2 regions of the Viridibacillus sp. NPDC096237 genome follow, and region 2 is predicted to be linked to the other one. Evidence: riboswitches for the same ligand, from Rfam matches in the RefSeq annotation. Region 2 holds a riboswitch; the other holds the start of a gene.

Region 1 (9,509 bases), on a different contig from region 2:
AGGTGGGAAGTCAGCTTGGTTAGCAGTAATTGGTTTTGTTATCATTATGTTCAACCTAGTTGCTGTTAACTTAATCATTGCAGGTCTTCACTCATACGCTGGTTAATAATCGGCTTAGGATTGTAGCAAAGCTAAAGCCTTTTCCTTTATAGGAAAAGGCTTTTCTTTTCATTTTGATAGCCTAATTGTACAATAGACATATAGATGGTTTTGGGAGGAATAGTTGTGAATGAACAAATTTCAATATTAGTAGTAGATGATGAGGATCGTATCCGCCGTTTATTAAGAATGTATTTAGAACGTGAAGGATACGAAGTAGAAGAAGCTGAAAATGGAGAAGAAGCAGTTGAAAAAGCATTAGCAAATGACTATCATTGTATTCTTCTTGATATAATGATGCCTGAAAAAGACGGACTACAAGTATGCGAAGAAATCCGTGATAAAAAAACAACGCCAATTATTCTTTTAACGGCGAAAGGCGAAGAAGCAAACCGTGTATCAGGCTTTGAACTAGGGGCGGATGATTATATTGTAAAACCATTTAGCCCTCGTGAAGTGGTTTTACGCGTAAAAGCTATTTTACGTCGTTCAGCGGCTTTCTCACCAATATCAACAACTTCTGCATCAAAAGACTTAGTGGTATTTCCACATTTAACAATCGATCATGACGCACACCGTGTTTCTGCAGATGGAGTGGAAGTGAATTTAACACCGAAGGAATACGAATTATTATACTTTTTAGCAAAATCACCAGATAAAGTATTCGATAGAGAGCAATTGTTAAAAGAAGTATGGCATTACGATTTCTTTGGTGATTTACGTACAGTTGATACGCATGTGAAACGATTACGTGAAAAACTAAATCGCGTTTCAGAAGATGCGGCGAAAATGATTGTAACAGTATGGGGCGTAGGATATAAATTTGAGGTAGTCAATGAATAGAATGTGGAACAGTGTTGTCGGGAAGCTATGGGTAACCATATTGCTTCTCGTTTCATTTGTATTGTTTGTTTTCACTGTGTTAATGCTCGAATTTTTATCAAACTATCATACTAAACAAACAGAATCTTCATTACGTCAAGAAGCATCTACAATTGCTCGGATCATCAATGACCGTGAAACAACTGATTCTACAAAGGCTATTATTTCAGATGTTCTTAGTGATGAAACAAATGCATTGATTGCTGAGAAACCAGGTAAGGTTTCTTTTGCATTACAAGCGGGGCTTAATCAGGAGGGAATTAAACAACAAATTCTTAATGAAAAAGCATTTGATAACGTATTTACATCGAATGCACCTATTGTAAAAGAGATGATGCTACCTTCGACAACACAAAAAGAGCACATGGAGTCTTACATCGTTTTGGCTTTCCCGATAAATGTTGAAAACAATATACATGGGGCAATATTTATCTATCAAAGCCCAGACGCTATACATAGGACGACAAAGGAAACGACTAAAATTGTCTTTTTAGCAGCGGCCATTGCCTTGATGTTAACAACATTCTTTGCGTTTTTCTTATCAACCCGAATTACATCACCACTTCGTAAGATGAGAGAAGCAGCATTTGAATTAGCAAAAGGTAATTTCGAAACAAAAGTACCTGTTTTACAAAATGATGAAATAGGCCAATTAGCGACGGCTTTCAACCAAATGGGTAAACAACTCAAACACCACTTAGAAGTGATTAACCAAGAGAAAGAACAGCTATCAAGTATTTTGACATCGATGACAGACGCTGTAATTACGTTTAATCGAGATCGTACCATTTTAGTAAGTAATCCACCTGCAGAGCTGTTATTACAAAAATGGTTTATTAATAAGAGTGCCAATAGCGAGAAACCAATTCCGCCTGAAATTTATCATATGCTTGATCATGTTTTAGATTTGGAAGAAGAGCTAGAAGTAGAACTCGAAATTGAGCGATCATACTATGCGATTTCAATTAGTCCATTATACAGTGGCAACTCTGTACGTGGTGCAGTAGCTGTGTTACGAGATAAAACGGAAGAGCATCGTTTAGATAAATTACGTTCAGACTTTATAGCAAATGTCTCGCATGAATTGCGGACGCCAATAGCCATGCTACAAGGCTATAGTGAAGCAATTATGGATGATGTCGTATCAAGTGAAGAAGAGCGGAAAGAGATGATTAAAATCATCTACGATGAATCGCAGCGAATGGGGCGTCTAGTAACAGACCTGCTAGACTTAGCTCGTATGGAATCAGGACATATGCGATTATATAAAGATTCTGTTCCTATAACACCTGTTATTGAAAGAATTACACAAAAGTTTGTTCAAGTAGCAAAAGAAAAGCAAGTGAACCTGACATTTAATTCAACAATTGAAGATACACTTCATCTAGAAATGGACGAAGACCGTATCGAGCAAGTATTAACAAACTTAATTGATAATGCCATTCGTCATACACTAGTGGGAGGAAGCGTAGAAGTTATTGTTGACCGTCAGCTATCCTTTGCTCGTATTCAAGTAAAAGATAACGGCGCTGGGATTCCAGCCGATGATTTGCAGTATGTATTTGAACGTTTTTATAAAGCAGATAAAGCTAGAACACGTGGTAAGGGTGGTACCGGTTTAGGACTTGCTATTGCCAAAAATATTGTTGAAGCTCATAAGGGTAGAATCACAGTAGAAAGTGAAGTAGATAAAGGCACGACTTTCACATTCTATTTACCAATTGAAAAAATGTAAATTAAATTTAAACACACGAGTTGTAAGTTAGAAGACTTTACAATTCGTGTTTTTTTGCATATAGTTATAGTGTATTATAATTAAATTATGGTTCATCTTCGGGGCAGGGTGAAATTCCCGATCGGCGGTATTAGAGAACTAAGCAATACTCTTGAGCCCGCGAGCCGCAAGGCAGGATTTGGTTAGATTCCAAAGCCGACAGTATAGTCTGGATGGGAGAAGGTGAAGGTACGGTCGTCTTTCAATTTGAGTATCAATGAGACGCTTATTTGACTATGCCTAAATTCTCCCTTAAGTACACTTTGTGCTTAAGGGTATTTTTTTGCATAGCTACGACTATACCTTTCCTCTTTTTGAAGTGGATCTACAAAAGGAGAGAAAAGTATTATGAAGAACATGAAATTGCAAAAGATGATTGCAATTGGGATGTTAAGTAGTATTTCTTTCGTATTAATGCTATTTAACTTCCCACTACCGCCGTTTCCGACATTTTTGGAAGTGGATTTTAGTGATGTACCTGCTCTAATGGCAGCTATTACAATGGGACCTCTAGCAGGTATATTAGTTGAATTATTTAAAAACGTACTAGATTGGATTTTCTCAGGAAGTCCAACAGGTATGCCAGTTGGCCATATTGCCAACTTTACAACAGGAGTTCTATTTATCTTACCTGTGTACTTTGTCTATAAACGACTTTCAAGTGCAAAAGGATTAACTACTGGGTTTGTAGTTGGAACATTATCAATGGCTGTAGGTATGAGTTTACTAAACTATGTGCTATTTCTACCAATGTATACCTACTTTTTAAATATGCCTCCTACAACTGGAGCCGCATTAACGAAAATGATTGTATTAGGAATATTACCTTTTAATATTATAAAAGGATTCATCGTCATGATCATCTTCATGCTATTATTCAATAGCATGAGAAAATGGATTGAAAAACAACGAATGCATTATTTAAATTAAACCTTCAACCGATGTCTGTAAAAAGACATCGGTTTTTATGATTGAATAAAAAGGTAATTGATTATATAATACTGTTAATAAAATAAAAAATTTAGTACATTTAGCAAGATAATAATACAAAAACGAAAATTTATAATCTAGGTTTTACAATGTTATATATTTTATTCGATATTTCGTTATAAACTTCGATATAAGAAAGGATGTATGTAAATGGCGGAAAGAAAACTATTAAGTGCATTTTTTACATCAATTATTGCTTTCTTTATATTACCCTTGTTATTCATGCAACCAGAAGAACAATTCCTTCAAAATGCTCTTTCATTGACCGTATATGTTGTTCCTATGATTTTTACATACGGTTTGTTGGTGTCGTATATAGCTGATCGAATAGCCGAGCGTAAAATGAATGTTAGAGGATACTCGTTATTATTGCATATGGCGTTCGGGGCAGGTATTGTGATTCCAGTCTCTTTTGCTTATTACTCACAAGGTGGAGTTTGGTCACTTCAAACAATAACATGTGCTACAGCAGGCTTTATTTTAGGAAGTGTATTCTTTTTCGTGGATTTAACGTTACGTAAAATCGCTTCTCGAATGACACCATTTTCTTATGAAGAACAGAATATTTAAATTTACTATTAAAAAGCAATGAGGTCCTGAACCTCATTGCTTTTTCATTTTGAAAAAAATAAAGTGTAAAAAAGAAAGCTAAAATAGATTGCCGTCCATCTAATAACTAAAGAGACAGGAGGTGTATAAATGTATCGCTTAATAGAGAAGGCACAAAAGGGCGATGACAGGGCCTTTTTGCAGCTATTTCAAACATATGAAATTGATATTTACCGTATGGGATATACATATGTAGGAAATAAGGAAGATGCATTAGATGTTGTGCAAGAGACTGCCTACAAATCATTTAAAGCAATTCAAACATTGAAAAACCCAACTTACTTTAAAACATGGTTATTGAAAATTGCGATTAACTGCTCACTCGATATTTTACGGAAAAGAAAAAAGAAGAATGACTTTAATGAAGATGAAATAATACACGAAAATTTTGCGGAGCATTTACCTGAAGTATTTGACTTACAGCAATGTATAGATTATTTATCACCTGATGAAAAAAGTATCATTCTCCTAAGGTTTTATGAAGACCTTACAATTAAGGAAGTAGCAAATCTTCTAGAAATGCCACTGGGTACGGCAAAAACGATTCTTTATCGCAGTTTACAAAAGCTACGACAACAACTACAAGAAGGAGGTTCTTATGTCTAATCGGTTAAAAAGAGAACTAGAAAATATAGAGATTCCAAGTGAACTGCATGATCGTGCAGTAAATGGTGTAAACCGTGCTAAGTGGGAAAAGAGAAAAAATAATAAAAGCCAATTAAGTTGGCTAGCTATCCCAGCTTTGATTGCAGTTAGTGCTGGTGCCTATGCTATTTATAACAATACAACTGATAAGAGTAACGCGGTAGTAGTGAATTTGATGGAAGATTTATCACATATAGAAGAGAGAATCTCATTCGATCAAAGTAGCATAACCATTCCAGCAATTAAATTACCTAGCAATAGTCAGAATGCAGATATGATTGGCTTAATCGTTTATAAAGGAAAAATCTATACACAAACATCGACAAAATTCATCGGTAACAGTCCGGATGCATTGCGAGGAGAGAAACTAGGCCGTACTAAGGGGTCAATCGATGAGTGGAGCAAACAAGGCGACTATGCTAGTGAATTTGCCTCTTCTATAGGGAAAAGTGACGTCTACACTGTGAAAGGCTATGATGAATCATTTCGTATTATGACATACAACGAGAATGGTGGGGCGTTAGATACTGAGATTTATGAAAATTTGAATGATAGAACGATTTCTTCAGGACGGGATATATTCGACTTATTAAAGATAGAGGGGAATATAAAGAAAGTGCAGTATCAAACGTATGATGACTGGAATAACAGTACTGGGAATAAACAAGATTTAAAGGACATCAAGGTATTAGAGGAACTAGTTTCTAACTTTAATACTGCAATACCTTTAGTGCGAGAAAGTTCAGGCGTAACAGAAACTACTCGCTTTTTAGATTTTACATTGAATGATGGTACTTCAGTTCAAATATTGTTAGACAAAGAGGGGCATATCAATTATGGTCAAATTAATGTTGATTTTAAAATACAGGATATGCAAGCATTTAAGAAAGTTTGGAGGTTGATGGAATGAGGAGATTCGGCTTAATTTTGGTAAGTTTATTTTTCCTAGCAGGATGTAATCTACCAGATACAGCTGTTAAAAAGCTACCAACAAAGTTATCCCAGGAGCAGTTGATTAAGCAACAGCAAAAGAATTTAAAGGGATTTGTGAAGAAAGTAGAAGAGAAAGAGACTGCTATATTAACTATTAATAACTTCACAATCGAAGGTGCCCCGATAACTGAAACAATCAACTTTGATGGGGAAAAACTGACTGTAAAAAGAGATAGTACAAAGGATCCTTTCGGTAGTAAAGAGATAGTCACATATCAGTGTGAAAAGCTTGAAGAAGTGTCAAAAGATATTTATCAATTAAACAATTGCTCGAAAGAAGGAGAGCTAATTGATTATTATTTAGGGAATATTACTGAACAAACAGATGAAGAACCTCCAGCTATTTTGCTTGAAGTAGCTGGAAAAAGGTATACAACTTTCAGGGGAGCTTACTGCTGGTCGAAAGTAGGAAAAAGTACATGCGTGGATCATGCAGGACCATTAGAAACATTAGCAGATAAAAACCCCATTAAAGTACCAGCCAATACGCAAATTATGTTCAATATTCAAAGTGATAATTTACCCAATACAGTAAATCTATATGACCTTAAACATGATCAACAAACAGCTGTTACAATGCAAGATGAAGGCTTAATAACACCGAAAGAAAAAGGTGTCTACTACTACTCTTACGAAGCAAAATGGGAGAAATCATTATCACATGCATACGGAGATGTATCCTTTGCTTTTGTAATAGAAGTGGAGTAGTAAGGTAATCGAATTATTTTGATAACAAAAATTCTATTTATTATACTAATAGAAGCAACTAAAATGATTGTCGCATTTCGGGTAAATGATTTCCATTTCTCTACAAATTCTTGCAGTGCTTTATGCCCCATTTCAAGGTTAACTGCACGATAAACAGTCTTAAAATCCTCGCAAATTTCAGCTTGATCTGTAACACGTACTTTATGTGCAATATTTCGTGCAAGATGCACACAAAACGATTGATATTTTGACTCGGGAAAGACGGAGAAAATACTATCCGTAATGCCTTTTAAACCATCAAAAATGAACAATAATATTTCTTCTGTGCCACGATCTCTGATATCTTCCAAAAGTTCTTTCCAAACTCTAGCTTTTCATTTGGTGCGATTGTGTAAGCTAAGACTTCTTTCGATCCATCTTCACGAATACCAACAGCAATATAGACTGCTTCTTTTTCGACTGTTTCACGTTTTAGAGCGATATAAGTCGCGTCCAAATAAGCGCATGCATAACGTGCAGAGAGCGCTCGAGCTAAGAGACATGTCAATTCGCTCGCTAAGAGTGCGTTTACGGCCGATTCTAGGTGAGTGCGAAAAACTTCCTTAATATCTTCTTTTTTTACTAGAGCTTGGACAATATCTGTTGTAAACTGATTCATAGGGAAGACCTCTTTTCTGTGAATTGTGTTGTGGTGACTTAATTCTACAAGAAAAGGTTTTCCTTTTTCTATTTATTCATTTACACAAGATATTTTACGCTCTCGTTAGTTGTTTACAAACGTTCTTCTATTGTAAATTTAGAGGTAGCTGAATATTATAAAGAGTTTTTTATATTATAGTTATAATTTTATGAAAATAAGGTATAATATGATCCAAACAACTATTAAAAAGAAGGAGAATAAAAGTAATTGGTTCTGCTACAGTTACCAACAATAAAGACAGAATAGAATAGCTATTTGCTTGTGGAATTCCTCCTTTCTTGAAAGCACGCTGTAAGCAAAAATAAAAGCCTTGAGATATTAGTCTCAAAGCTTAGTGTAAAAGAGCAAGTATTTATAATAATTAAGTAGCTCGGGAATGATGTAGAGAACTTGAATTAATATGTTTAAATACTGGGTTCCATTTGATAATCAACTAAAGGTTTTCTTTAGAATTGAGTACTTTATTCAACTTTTACAATAATATCACCGAATAATTTATCACCGATATATACGTCTAACTTCCATAATCCTGATGTTGGAAACTCCAGGTCAGATGGTATGTGTGTATCAGCTCCATTATTAGGACTTATACCAATTTTTGAATACTCCCAAACTTTTTCGTTTTTATCCGTTCCTGAAGTATTAATTAATACTTTGTGTTCTTCGCCATTTCCATTGATTCCAATAACCTTAAACTTTCCATTAAATTCTTCATTCCCCCCCAAAAAATGCCACATAAACTTCTGGGGTTCACCCTTAACAAATGGAGAAACTTTAACATCTCCCACTTTTCCAGAACCAACTAAAATACCCAATTTTCCTTGCTCACCAATGAAAGCATATTCGCCTTTAGTTCCATCATTAAAAGTAGTCGGGATTGCGAAAGTTGGACTAACTTCCCACTTTTTCTCGGTAACTATTTTTTTTTCTTCTGAACAACCCGTTAATATTACTATTAACAATAAGCATCCAAAAATAATTTTTTTCATATTAACCTCCTTTTGTCATCTATTAATTATCATGATATTCATTAAATTCTAAATATAACATATTATTCCTATTAATATTTACTTAACATGAAAGGGACTTATAACGAAGTAACTGATTTTGTCCGTTCATATGATCCAGAAACAGATGATCGGGTAGTTGCTAAGATGTCTAGTATAAGATTCGGAATTAGCGAGAATGAAGCTGGTATAGATTTAGAATAAAGTTTGGTAATTTAAAACAAAGTCCGAAAAATAAAAAATTTTGATAATTTAAAATAAAGTTTGATTAAAATAAATAACAGACTACTGTTCGATTTAAATGTTCCACGGTATAATGGTGAGAGTTTGTGCCTGAGTAAATATTTTATAAGTAGTGAGGTAGTATATGAAAAAAAGAACCACAGACATTATTTTTATCATTATTGGTGCATTTATTTTTGCGTTAGGTGTTAATTTATTTGTTATTCCGAACGAGCTTGGTGAAGGAGGAGTAACTGGTATCACGATTATTACCTACTATTTATTTGAGTGGTCACCAGGTTTAGTCAACTTAATTCTGAATGCATTTTTGTTAATAATCGGTTATAAATTTTTGAATAAAGTAACAACGATTTATACGATTATAGCTGTAGTTTCTAACTCGCTTTTTCTTCATCTGACAGAAAGTTGGAATATTGCTTCTAATGAATTGATGGTAAATGCCATTTTTGGAGGAATATTTGTAGGGTGCGGGATTGGCCTAATTATTCGAGTAGGCGGAACAACAGCAGGTACTACCATCTTAGCGAGGATAACACATAAGTATTTAGGATGGAGCATTAGCTATGGTCTATTGTTTTTTGATTTAATAGTTGCTTTTTCATCTTATTTTATCATTGGTGCGGAAAAGCTGATGGTGACAATCATTATGCTATATGTAGGAACGAAAGTAATGGAATTTGTAATCGAAGGCTTGAATTCGAAAAAGGCCATTACGATTATTTCTGATAAACCGAATGACATTGCCAAACAGGTGACTACATCAATGGACAGAGGGGTAACCGTATACTCAGGTCATGGTTATTTCACAAAAACCCCAAAGGAAATTCTTTATATTGTTATTAGTAAACAAGAAGTAATA
Region 2 (9,509 bases):
GCATCGGCAGGAAAGCCCAGTTCTAGATTAGCATCAACTGTATCAAAGTCCTGTTCTTGCAACTCATAGGTACGAAGCTTATTAATAAGGCCAATTCCCCTACCCTCTTGTTGCATATACAACACAATTCCTGTACCCTCTTTTTCAATGATACTAAGTGCTTCTTGCAGTTGAGGACCGCAATCACATCTTTCCGAATGAAAAATATCACCGGTTAAACATGAAGAATGAATGCGCACTATTGGAGCGTCTACAACATTTACTTCCCCTTTAACAAGTGCCACATGTTCACAATTGTCGAGTTCGTTTTCATAGCCAACCATAGTGAATTGTCCAAAACTTGTTGGAAGTTGTACTTTAGCCGCTCTAGTTACTACTTTTTCATGGTTATAACGATAATGAATTAAACTTTCAATCGTAATTATTTTTAGTTGATGTTCTTTTGCGAAGTCCATTAACTCTTGTCCCGTAGACATTTTCCCGCTATCTCCCATAATTTCACATATGATACCCGCTGGAATCGCGCCACATGCTTTTGCTAAATCAACTGCTGCTTCTGTATGACCAGGTCTTTCTAAGACACCGTTTTTCTTCGCAACTAACGGGAAAACATGACCAGGTCTTTTAAAATCATCTGCATTAGCAGCTCCATCTAATAACTGTAGAACCGTTTGTGAACGTTCAAATGCACTAATGCCCGTACTTGTACTAGCGTGATCAATACTGACTGTAAAAGCTGTTTGATGGTGGTCCGTATTTGTTGATACCATTGGATGCAATTGCAGTTCTAACGCTCTTTTTTCAGTAATGGGCGTACAGATTAATCCTCTTGCGTGTGTTGCCATAAAGTTAATATTTTCTGGTGTTGCATATTCTGCAAGTGCAACTAAATCCCCTTCATTTTCACGATTTTCATCATCAACAACGATGATCATTTTGCCATCTTTTAAATCTTCTAACGCTTCTTCAATTGAGTGAAACATTGCTATACACCGCCCGTTTTAATATCCGTTTTGTTGTAAAAAATTCATTGTAATTGCTGAAGTTCCTTCGTTATTCTTTAATTGATGGATAATATATTTGCCTAAAATATCCGTTTCAATATTCACTTGTTGTCCTATTTCTTTAAGAGCGAAAATCGTTTCTTGATACGTATGTGGAATAAGTGAAACAGTGAGTTTTTCAGGTTGTTTATCGAAAATCGTCAAGCTTGTTCCATCAATGGCAACTGAACCTCTCGGTATACAAAACTGACTAAGTTCTCGTGAGATAGAGATGTCGATATAGACCGCATTTGCTTGCTTTGTTTTTCTAACGATTGTACCTATCCCATCAACATGGCCTGAAACAAAGTGACCGCCAAATCGACCGTTTGCTGCCATCGCTCTTTCCAAATTCACCAAATGCCCTACTTTTAAGGAATGAATTGTTGTCGCTTTAACTGTTTCTGGCATGACATCTAAAGTGAATTCTCGTTGGGTAAAATGCGAAACTGTTAAGCATACACCATTTACTGCTACACTATCGCCAAGTTGCATATCCGACATAATGTCTCCAGCTTCAATGGTAACCTTCATGCTGTCCATACCCTTTGTCAGAACTTTAATTTTCCCTTTTGCTTCAATAATACCTGTGAACATACCCTAATCCCCCAATCTCGATATCACTTTAATGACTTCACCAATTTGTTCCACTTGCTGTATCTTTAATGGGACAGCATTATCCATGCTTGTTACGTTTAAATGTTCAAACATGCCAATTCCATCATGGCCACCTACTAATTTAGGGGCTATGTAAGTAATCATTTCATTGACTAGACCAGAATTGACAAAGCTAGAACTTATACGCTTGCCCCCTTCCACATAAAGCGTGACAATATTACGACGTGCTAACTCTGTAAGGACATCCTGAATTACGATGGATTTTGTTTCAAGTTGGATGATACGTACATTGGCTTGTGCAAATCTTGTAATTTGAATAGATGTGACTTCATTGCCAACAACTATCCACGTTGGTGCTGTTTGATCGATGACAACTTTGGCATTCATTGGCGTTCTTAAATGAGTATCCAAAATGATACGTATCGGTTGCTTATTACTTTTTGCAAATCTATTTGTAAGTAATGGATTATCATTTAAAACTGTTTCAACTCCAACTAAAATGGCATCAGATTGCGCTCTTTTAAGATGAACATCCTGCTGAACTTCTTTACCTGTGATATTTTCGTTACGTCCATGAATTGTAGCAATTTTCCCATCTAATGTGATGGCTTGCTTTAACGTGACAAAGGGCAACTTCTGTTTCATAAAATACATATAGGCTTTATTTAATTTCAAAGCCTCCGCTTCACCGATACCTACTTCAACCTCAATGCCCGCTGCTTTTAGTTTTGCAACACCTGTTCCTGCTACTTTGGGATTTGGATCAAGTGTTGCAATCACTACTTTTTTCACACCTGCATTCAATATACCCATCGTACAGGGGGGGGTTTTACCAAAATGATTACAAGGCTCTAAAGTGACATACATCGTACTGCCGATAGCATTTTCTCCTGCCATTTTGAGTGCATGCGCCTCCGCATGAAGAGAACCAGCCTTAAGATGCGCTCCAATACCAACCACTTCATCTTCTTTTACAATGATTGCTCCAACTACCGGATTTGGCGACGTTTGATTTTCGGCAACTGCCGCTAAATTCAAAGCTAAATCCATATAATACTCGTCATGCATTGTGATAAACCTCCCATTTAAATAAATAAAAAACTCACTAATATAATTAGGGAGTTTGGGAGAGTTTTAGATAAACGCATCATTAAATAAACCTATTGAAATACTATTTTCAAAAGGAATTGCGTGTTATCTATTTGTCCTTCTCCCATCCAGACTATACTGTCGGCTTTGGATTCGCACCAAATCCTACCTTAAAAAGGCTCACGGGCTTAGGAGTTTTACTCCATCACCGTCGATTGGGAATTTCACCCGACCCCGAAGGACGATCATATTCAATTTTTTACAGCAAAAAAACTCCATAGATTTCTACGGAGTTTGATAGGAGTTGTCCAAAATATCATAAGCAAATAAACCTATTAAAATACGAGATTTTTAATAAGACTTTGATATTCTTTACATCCTTCTCCCATCCAGACTATACTGTCGGCTTTGGACTCACACCAAATCCTGCCTCAAAAAGGCTCACGGGCTTAGAAGCTTCACTTCATCACCGTCGATTGGGAATTTCACCCGACCCCGAAGGATATTACATATGAAATTGACAACAATACATTCTAGCTTTAGGGCATCAAAAAAACCCCATAGCACACTACGGAGTTTGATAGGAGATTTGAAATTATCAATACTAAATAAACCTATTAAAATACGAGATTTTAATAAGACTTTGATATTCTCTACATCCTTCTCCCATCCAGACTATACTGTCGGCTTTGGATTCGCACCAAATCCTGCCTTAAAAAGGCTCACGGGCTTAGAAGATTTACTTCATCACCGTCGATTGGGAATTTCACCCGACCCCGAAGGATTATTATATTGTATGTAAATACCATAGCACTTTAGTTATTTAAAAACTAGAGTTTTTTTAATTTCTATATGATTGATTGAGAACATACTAAAATGAAATCACTCATAAAATCTTGATGTATTGGGCTTTATCGGCCTGTTACATATCACGGAAAAATGTAACTTTTTTTATTTACCAACAACCGTTCACTGTATAGTTAAAGTAATAATACAAAAACCAAGGATAAAAACTATGGATATAAAAGTGATAAAACTCCATTTTTTCATTTCTAATTTCGGTCTAATTATGCTGTTTAAATTAATACAAGCCGGAATATAAATAGCCGTTGCAATGATAGAAAGAATTAAAAAGATACCTAGTAAACCATCATCGAAAGTAGAGTCCACTCTCAATCCGAAAGAATGCGAAGCGTACATTATTGTCATGAACCATAATACACCTATAAAAAAAGATAAATAGCCGAGAAATAAGTTAACTATTACGGAAATAGAACGGTATCCTATTCTCATTATATCCTCCTTTTTATTATTAAAATTATGCTTTAAAAACCTCATCACATTGTTTTCTGTCGTAATGTACATACTATTGAAAATAACCTTAAACTATTATATAAGTCGTTTTAATATTTTATGTATATGACACACCGAATATTTACTAAAATCCCTCCATGAATATCCTGTCATTTTAATTTAATAATCCTATCCAACTGCAAGAACATCCACTTTCATAATAGTTAAGTTATCTGTTCTCATACAAAAATTTAAACATGCATAATAAAAAAGCACTACATAATAAAACAATTTAATATTGTTTCATATGCAGCACTCCTATATTCAAGTTGCTTATTCGTTTATTCTTCTAGCATTATTTTTATTATTCGGTTTTTGTTTATCTTCATGATTATGTTGTTTATGTGCTTCATCATTTTGTCCAACCACATCAAAGTCATCTGGACTCAAATCAAACCCATAACCAAATTCTTCACGACCTAAGTCATTATTCTTTTTCACTTTATTTTTTTCTTGGTTGTTATTCGCCATTAATAATCACCTCCATCCACTATAATTTGTTCATTTTCTTTTGATTTATTCTTAGTATTTATTCAGTAAATCTGACTTGAGATAACTATTTGAAATAAAACGGTTCCTTATTAACCTTTTAATTCGAAATCGTTTTCAAAAATCCACTTTTTAATTATTTCTTTATCATTCCAGTTAGCAGTATAGTTTTCTTAAGAAAAGGAGTGAGCAGAATGAATAGTACTTGGAATACAACTTTATATGATACGAAGCATCAATTTGTTTCTAAATATGGTGAAGGATTAATTTCCTTTCTTAATCCAAAAGCAGGAGAGCAAATTTTAGATGTCGGTTGTGGTACAGGTGATTTAGCTGCACAAATTACTGAAACAGGTGCAAAAGTCATTGGGATTGACCAGTCTGCATCAATGAACAAGCAAGCCAAAAATTCGAGCATATTCCCTTCCACGTCAAAGATGCACAACACCTTGGTTATTCAAACCAGTTTCATACCGTTTTTTCTAACGCTGCGTTACATTGGATGAAATCTTAAGAAAAGGCCGTTGCAAGTATTTATGAAGCTTTAAAAGATGGTGGTCGTTTGTCGCGAATTGGGTGGAAAAGGTAATATTCAATCCATTGTAGAAGCAATTCAGCAATCATTTTGTGAATTAGGTTATGAGTACAAAGCAGAAAAGTTCCCTTGGTATTTTCCAAGCGTAGCAGAGTATGTTGCTTTACTAGATGAACATGGTTTTAATGTGCACTATGTAGAATTATATAATCGTCCTACTGAATTATCTGGGGAAGATGGTATTTTAAACTGGCTGAATATTCTTTTATGTCTTCGATGCCTTTTATATTATTTTCAATTGAGAGTACCTCTAACTGCATTAGCAATGCCGTTAACTTATGTCCAACTGAATCATGGATATCTCTCGTCATCTTTGTGCGCTCTTCTGCACGTGCTAGTTGTTCTTGTTCTGTATAGAGCTCGCCTTTTTCTTTAACACTCCAAAAAAAATGATTTACAAAGTAAGAGCTTTTACAAATTGCAATAAATAGTAACAAACTTACAAATGGAGTGAGCTTAAATAAAGTGATTACTGTGCAAACGATACCTAAAGAACATATATATATAGTGTGCTCCCGTTGCCTAAGTTGAAAAGCTCCCTCCATTGCAAAAAATGCATGCATTGGCAATAAATAAATAATATCAATAGAAAATGATGCACCAATTGGGATTATTAGCACTATGATCAAATAATTAACTACAGGTATTTTGCTAAGTGGGATTGTAAAATATAAGCACAGAGTAACTGTGACTAGAATAATTGCGTTTGTAATGGGTCCACCATTCAACAAAATATGTATCAAAAATACGCCAATAGTAAAAAACAAAGCAATATAACGAATTATCAATGCCTGCACTTTTACACCTCACTTATATAAGTATTATTTCGGAAAAGAATTGCCTCTATATGTACGTCCTTCATTTAATAAGAATTAAGATTTAAGACATTAATTAATTTCAACGTTTATACTACGTAACTTGGTATTGTCCTTTACGTTTAATAATAACAAAATATGGTATCAATAAAAATATCTATTCGTAGCCTATGTCTAAAATCAGTTTTTATCGTTTGATTATGCTAATATATCATTTAAGAGAAGGTGATTTTATTTCAGAACTATTCACTGAGAAATTAATATTAATTGCGCTGTTTATCCTAATTATCCATTGTATCGAAACACTTGCCTATGCTGTTCGATTATCTGGTGCTAGGGTTAAACTACTTGCTTCCGCATTATCCTTATTCAACTTAATGGTCATGGTTTCGAGGCTTGCTAATATGATGCAGCAGCCTTTTACTGGAAGTTTAATTGATAAAGCACCTAAAGAAAATACATTAGAATTTGTAGAAAGTCAATTTAGGGTGATTATTGCATCTTCCACAATTGGTACAATCTTTGGGATACTATTACTCCCAACTTTTATCGCCATTTTCTCAAGGGCAATTATCCATTTAGCAGAAGAAAGGGGTTCTATTCCGTCGCTTATTAAAAAGGGCTTCACATTTGCATACATAAAGCGCGGACTAAAACATATCCACTTGCCAAAACTTTCTTATTTGAAGAATATTCATTTAAAAGATATTCCAATCAAACTATTTGCCATTAACATGGTCATTACAGCTATTTATACAATCGGTGTTTTATCTGCCTTATATGCATCTTTACTAGCACCAGATAGAGCTTCAACAGCAATAATGGCATCTGGTCTTATTAACGGACTTGCTACTATCTTGCTTATCATCTTTATCGACCCAAGAATATCTATTCTTGCAGATGACGTCATTAATCAAAGAGGTAATTACTCTAACCTTAAAGGCATGTCAATTATGATGATGACTTCCCGCTTGTTCGGGACGCTTTTAGCACAAGTCTTTTTCATTCCAGGAGCTCATTATATTGCTTGGTTTACGAAATTTATAGCATAATTATTTTAATTACAAACAAAAGGTACGTTCAACTCGTCTTTGTCTAGACTTACTGAACGTTTTTTTGTTATTTTTTAGTTGTCATTATACTTAACCATTAGCTCCAAAATAATAAACTAAGTTACCTTAGTTAAGAAAAAGGAAGTTTTCATAACATAGAAGGGGGGAATCTTAGAATAAAATCTCAAATACGCTTATTTTAAAAAAACACAATCAAGTTAAACAAATCCTAAAAATAATATGTATAAATTGTTTGCACAATAAATTAGACCATCCATCTTCTAATTTGAAGATAAATGGTCTGAAATTTTTACCAATTCTATTTATTTTACCACTAAGTTTTTGACTTTTAACGATTTCATTGCATTGCCTCTATTAAGCCAAAAATGTACTGATATACTCTATAGCTTTTTTATCCTGCACATGGGCATAATGATCACCCTTTAACATTTGAACTTTAACTTGGTTTGATTTTATTCCCTCTACTTCTCTCTTTACCTTTCGTTGCGCAGCTGCTGCACTATTTTCCCGATTTCCGTATAGTAGCAAACAAGGTATTTGAATTGTTTTTAAGATTTTAGGTGGATTGCTCCTATAAGCCGCTAACAACAAACTAATACCTGATAGATTACTTGATCGTTGGTTTTCAATGGCTTCTCTAATAAAAGGACTATCTTCGAATTCAAACTTTTCGATTACTGCCTTTATTTCTTCCTCTGTTTTGGGCTTTGATATTTGCTCATCACCTGATTCTTTCCCTAAAAAACCTTGTCCAAATAATTTATGGCAAATACTAATGATGGGTAAAAAGTATCCAGATTTACCGAACATTTTAACAGGGAAACGATCAACCCTTGCATATCCGATATCTAAAAGTATCAGTCGATCTACTTTCTTGGGATAATAGAATGCGTAGGCTAAACCAATAATACCCCCTAAAGAATGGCCAATGATATTAACTTTATCCAAATGATTCTTTTCGATATAGCCATGTAGCCAGTCTGCCATATCCCTTTGTGTTACTACTCCTTCAATCCCAGTACTCTTCCCGATACCAGGAAGATCAATCATATGTGTAATGTAATCAGTATTTAATGCATCCGCTATAGGCATACCCATTCCTCCAGACCATCCTGTACCAGGGAGAAAAATAGCAACCTTATTACCTTTTCCACTTACGCTTGAATAATATTGTAGCATTGATGTGCCCTACCTCTCTCTATATATGCCAGATCAACCACGCCTGATACTATGTGCTTTACTTATTTACTTATTTACTTATTTACTTATCATGTTTTTGATTTTTTTAAAATTTGGACTTAATTCACTCCACACATCAAATTTATTCCCATCTAAATCAGCAAAAACAAAGTTTCTTCCTGTATGTCCTCTATCTTCAATAATACCGACTTCCATTTTACGTTCTATAAAAACGCTATGTATTTCTTCTAATGCACTTAATCCATCTACTTCAAACGTCATAGAGAAACGCTCATTACCGTTACAGTCGATAAAATTTGAACTCTGATTTTCTTTCGCTTTCACTAAGAAAAAACTTTGATCTGCTAGATTAAGAATCGCTTTTTCTTCATCTTGATAACTCAATTCCGCACCCAAATTATTTATATACCACTTTACAGACAGGTCTACATTAGTTACTGGGATATATGTAGTTCCAACTCGTAGTAAACTATTATTCATCTTTTAACTCTCCTTTGTAATTTATATAATTCTATTAACAACGTGATTTTCCCTTTTATTCCTAAAAGTTGTTTAGATAAACTGCACAATATCTTATTTTGGTAAACGGAATAAAAGGGACTATTATAAATAGTAACTCATAATAAATTGCTCTCCTTTCTTCCCTAATAGATACACACCACTCTTAACGATCTATTATGTATCTTCTTAACTCACTTACTTTTTACTTATTTATAAATCTCATTTCCTTTTTATCCCTAACTTTTATAAAAATTCATACAAAAAAAGCAGAAACAAATTAGTTTCTGCTGAATGTTGAATGTTACACTTTCAAAGTTATTTAGATAAACCGAGCAATATCTTCTAACGGTAAACGAGATGAACCGAATGCTGGTGCAGCTGCTTTACCGATAGCGATTAATACAATTGGGAATTGATTTTTTGGTAATTCAAATCGCCCAGCAAATTTCACTTTATCAAATCCGCCCATAGTTACTGTATCCAAACCTTTTTCTTTTGCAATAAGCATAAGTTGCATTGAAATTAAACCTGCATCAAAAGTTGCGATACTTTTTCTTACTTCTACTGGTGCAGATGGGTACATACGAAGTGTATTTTCAATCGTGATGTTCTTTTGAGCTTCATCCATATGGCCTTCTGCTACATTCTGTGTGTAGATTTTTTCTACGTTTTTGTACATTTCAGCATCACCTATAACGGCAATAACTGCTGAAGATGTTTCAATTTGTTCTTG

What was found. Region 2 has a riboswitch for FMN ahead of ribD (bifunctional diaminohydroxyphosphoribosylaminopyrimidine deaminase/5-amino-6-(5-phosphoribosylamino)uracil reductase RibD). Riboswitches for the same ligand answer to the same signal wherever they lie in the genome.
Region 1: another riboswitch for FMN. It lies ahead of ACQKMD_RS00845 (ECF transporter S component); the one in region 2 lies ahead of ribD (bifunctional diaminohydroxyphosphoribosylaminopyrimidine deaminase/5-amino-6-(5-phosphoribosylamino)uracil reductase RibD).

What each region holds. Positions count from the first base shown of each region.
Region 1 is NZ_JBNNTI010000001.1:163,288-172,796, reverse strand. It holds gene ccsB (c-type cytochrome biogenesis protein CcsB) at 1-106, shown strand, start outside; gene ACQKMD_RS00855 (response regulator transcription factor) at 226-942, shown strand; gene ACQKMD_RS00850 (ATP-binding protein) at 935-2,716, shown strand; FMN riboswitch at 2,807-2,944, shown strand; gene ACQKMD_RS00845 (ECF transporter S component) at 3,104-3,685, shown strand; gene ACQKMD_RS00840 (hypothetical protein) at 3,896-4,315, shown strand; gene ACQKMD_RS00835 (sigma-70 family RNA polymerase sigma factor) at 4,445-4,960, shown strand; gene ACQKMD_RS00830 (hypothetical protein) at 4,953-5,909, shown strand; gene ACQKMD_RS00825 (DUF4362 domain-containing protein) at 5,906-6,700, shown strand; partial or broken gene ACQKMD_RS00820 (IS256 family transposase) at 6,790-7,358, opposite strand; gene ACQKMD_RS00815 (DUF4871 domain-containing protein) at 7,862-8,389, opposite strand; gene ACQKMD_RS00810 (YitT family protein) at 8,775-9,509, shown strand, end outside.
Region 2 is NZ_JBNNTI010000037.1:810-10,318, forward strand. It holds gene ACQKMD_RS17015 (bifunctional 3,4-dihydroxy-2-butanone-4-phosphate synthase/GTP cyclohydrolase II) at 1-983, opposite strand, end outside; gene ribE (riboflavin synthase) at 1,002-1,640, opposite strand; gene ribD (bifunctional diaminohydroxyphosphoribosylaminopyrimidine deaminase/5-amino-6-(5-phosphoribosylamino)uracil reductase RibD) at 1,644-2,729, opposite strand; FMN riboswitch at 2,863-2,996, opposite strand; FMN riboswitch at 3,124-3,257, opposite strand; FMN riboswitch at 3,405-3,538, opposite strand; gene ACQKMD_RS17030 (hypothetical protein) at 3,720-4,043, opposite strand; gene ACQKMD_RS17035 (hypothetical protein) at 4,377-4,574, opposite strand; gene ACQKMD_RS17040 (class I SAM-dependent methyltransferase) at 4,787-5,098, shown strand; gene ACQKMD_RS17045 (histidine kinase) at 5,343-5,984, opposite strand; gene ACQKMD_RS17050 (lipid II flippase Amj family protein) at 6,203-7,054, shown strand; gene ACQKMD_RS17055 (alpha/beta fold hydrolase) at 7,430-8,254, opposite strand; gene ACQKMD_RS17060 (VOC family protein) at 8,333-8,755, opposite strand; gene ACQKMD_RS17065 (nitroreductase family protein) at 9,096-9,509, opposite strand, start outside.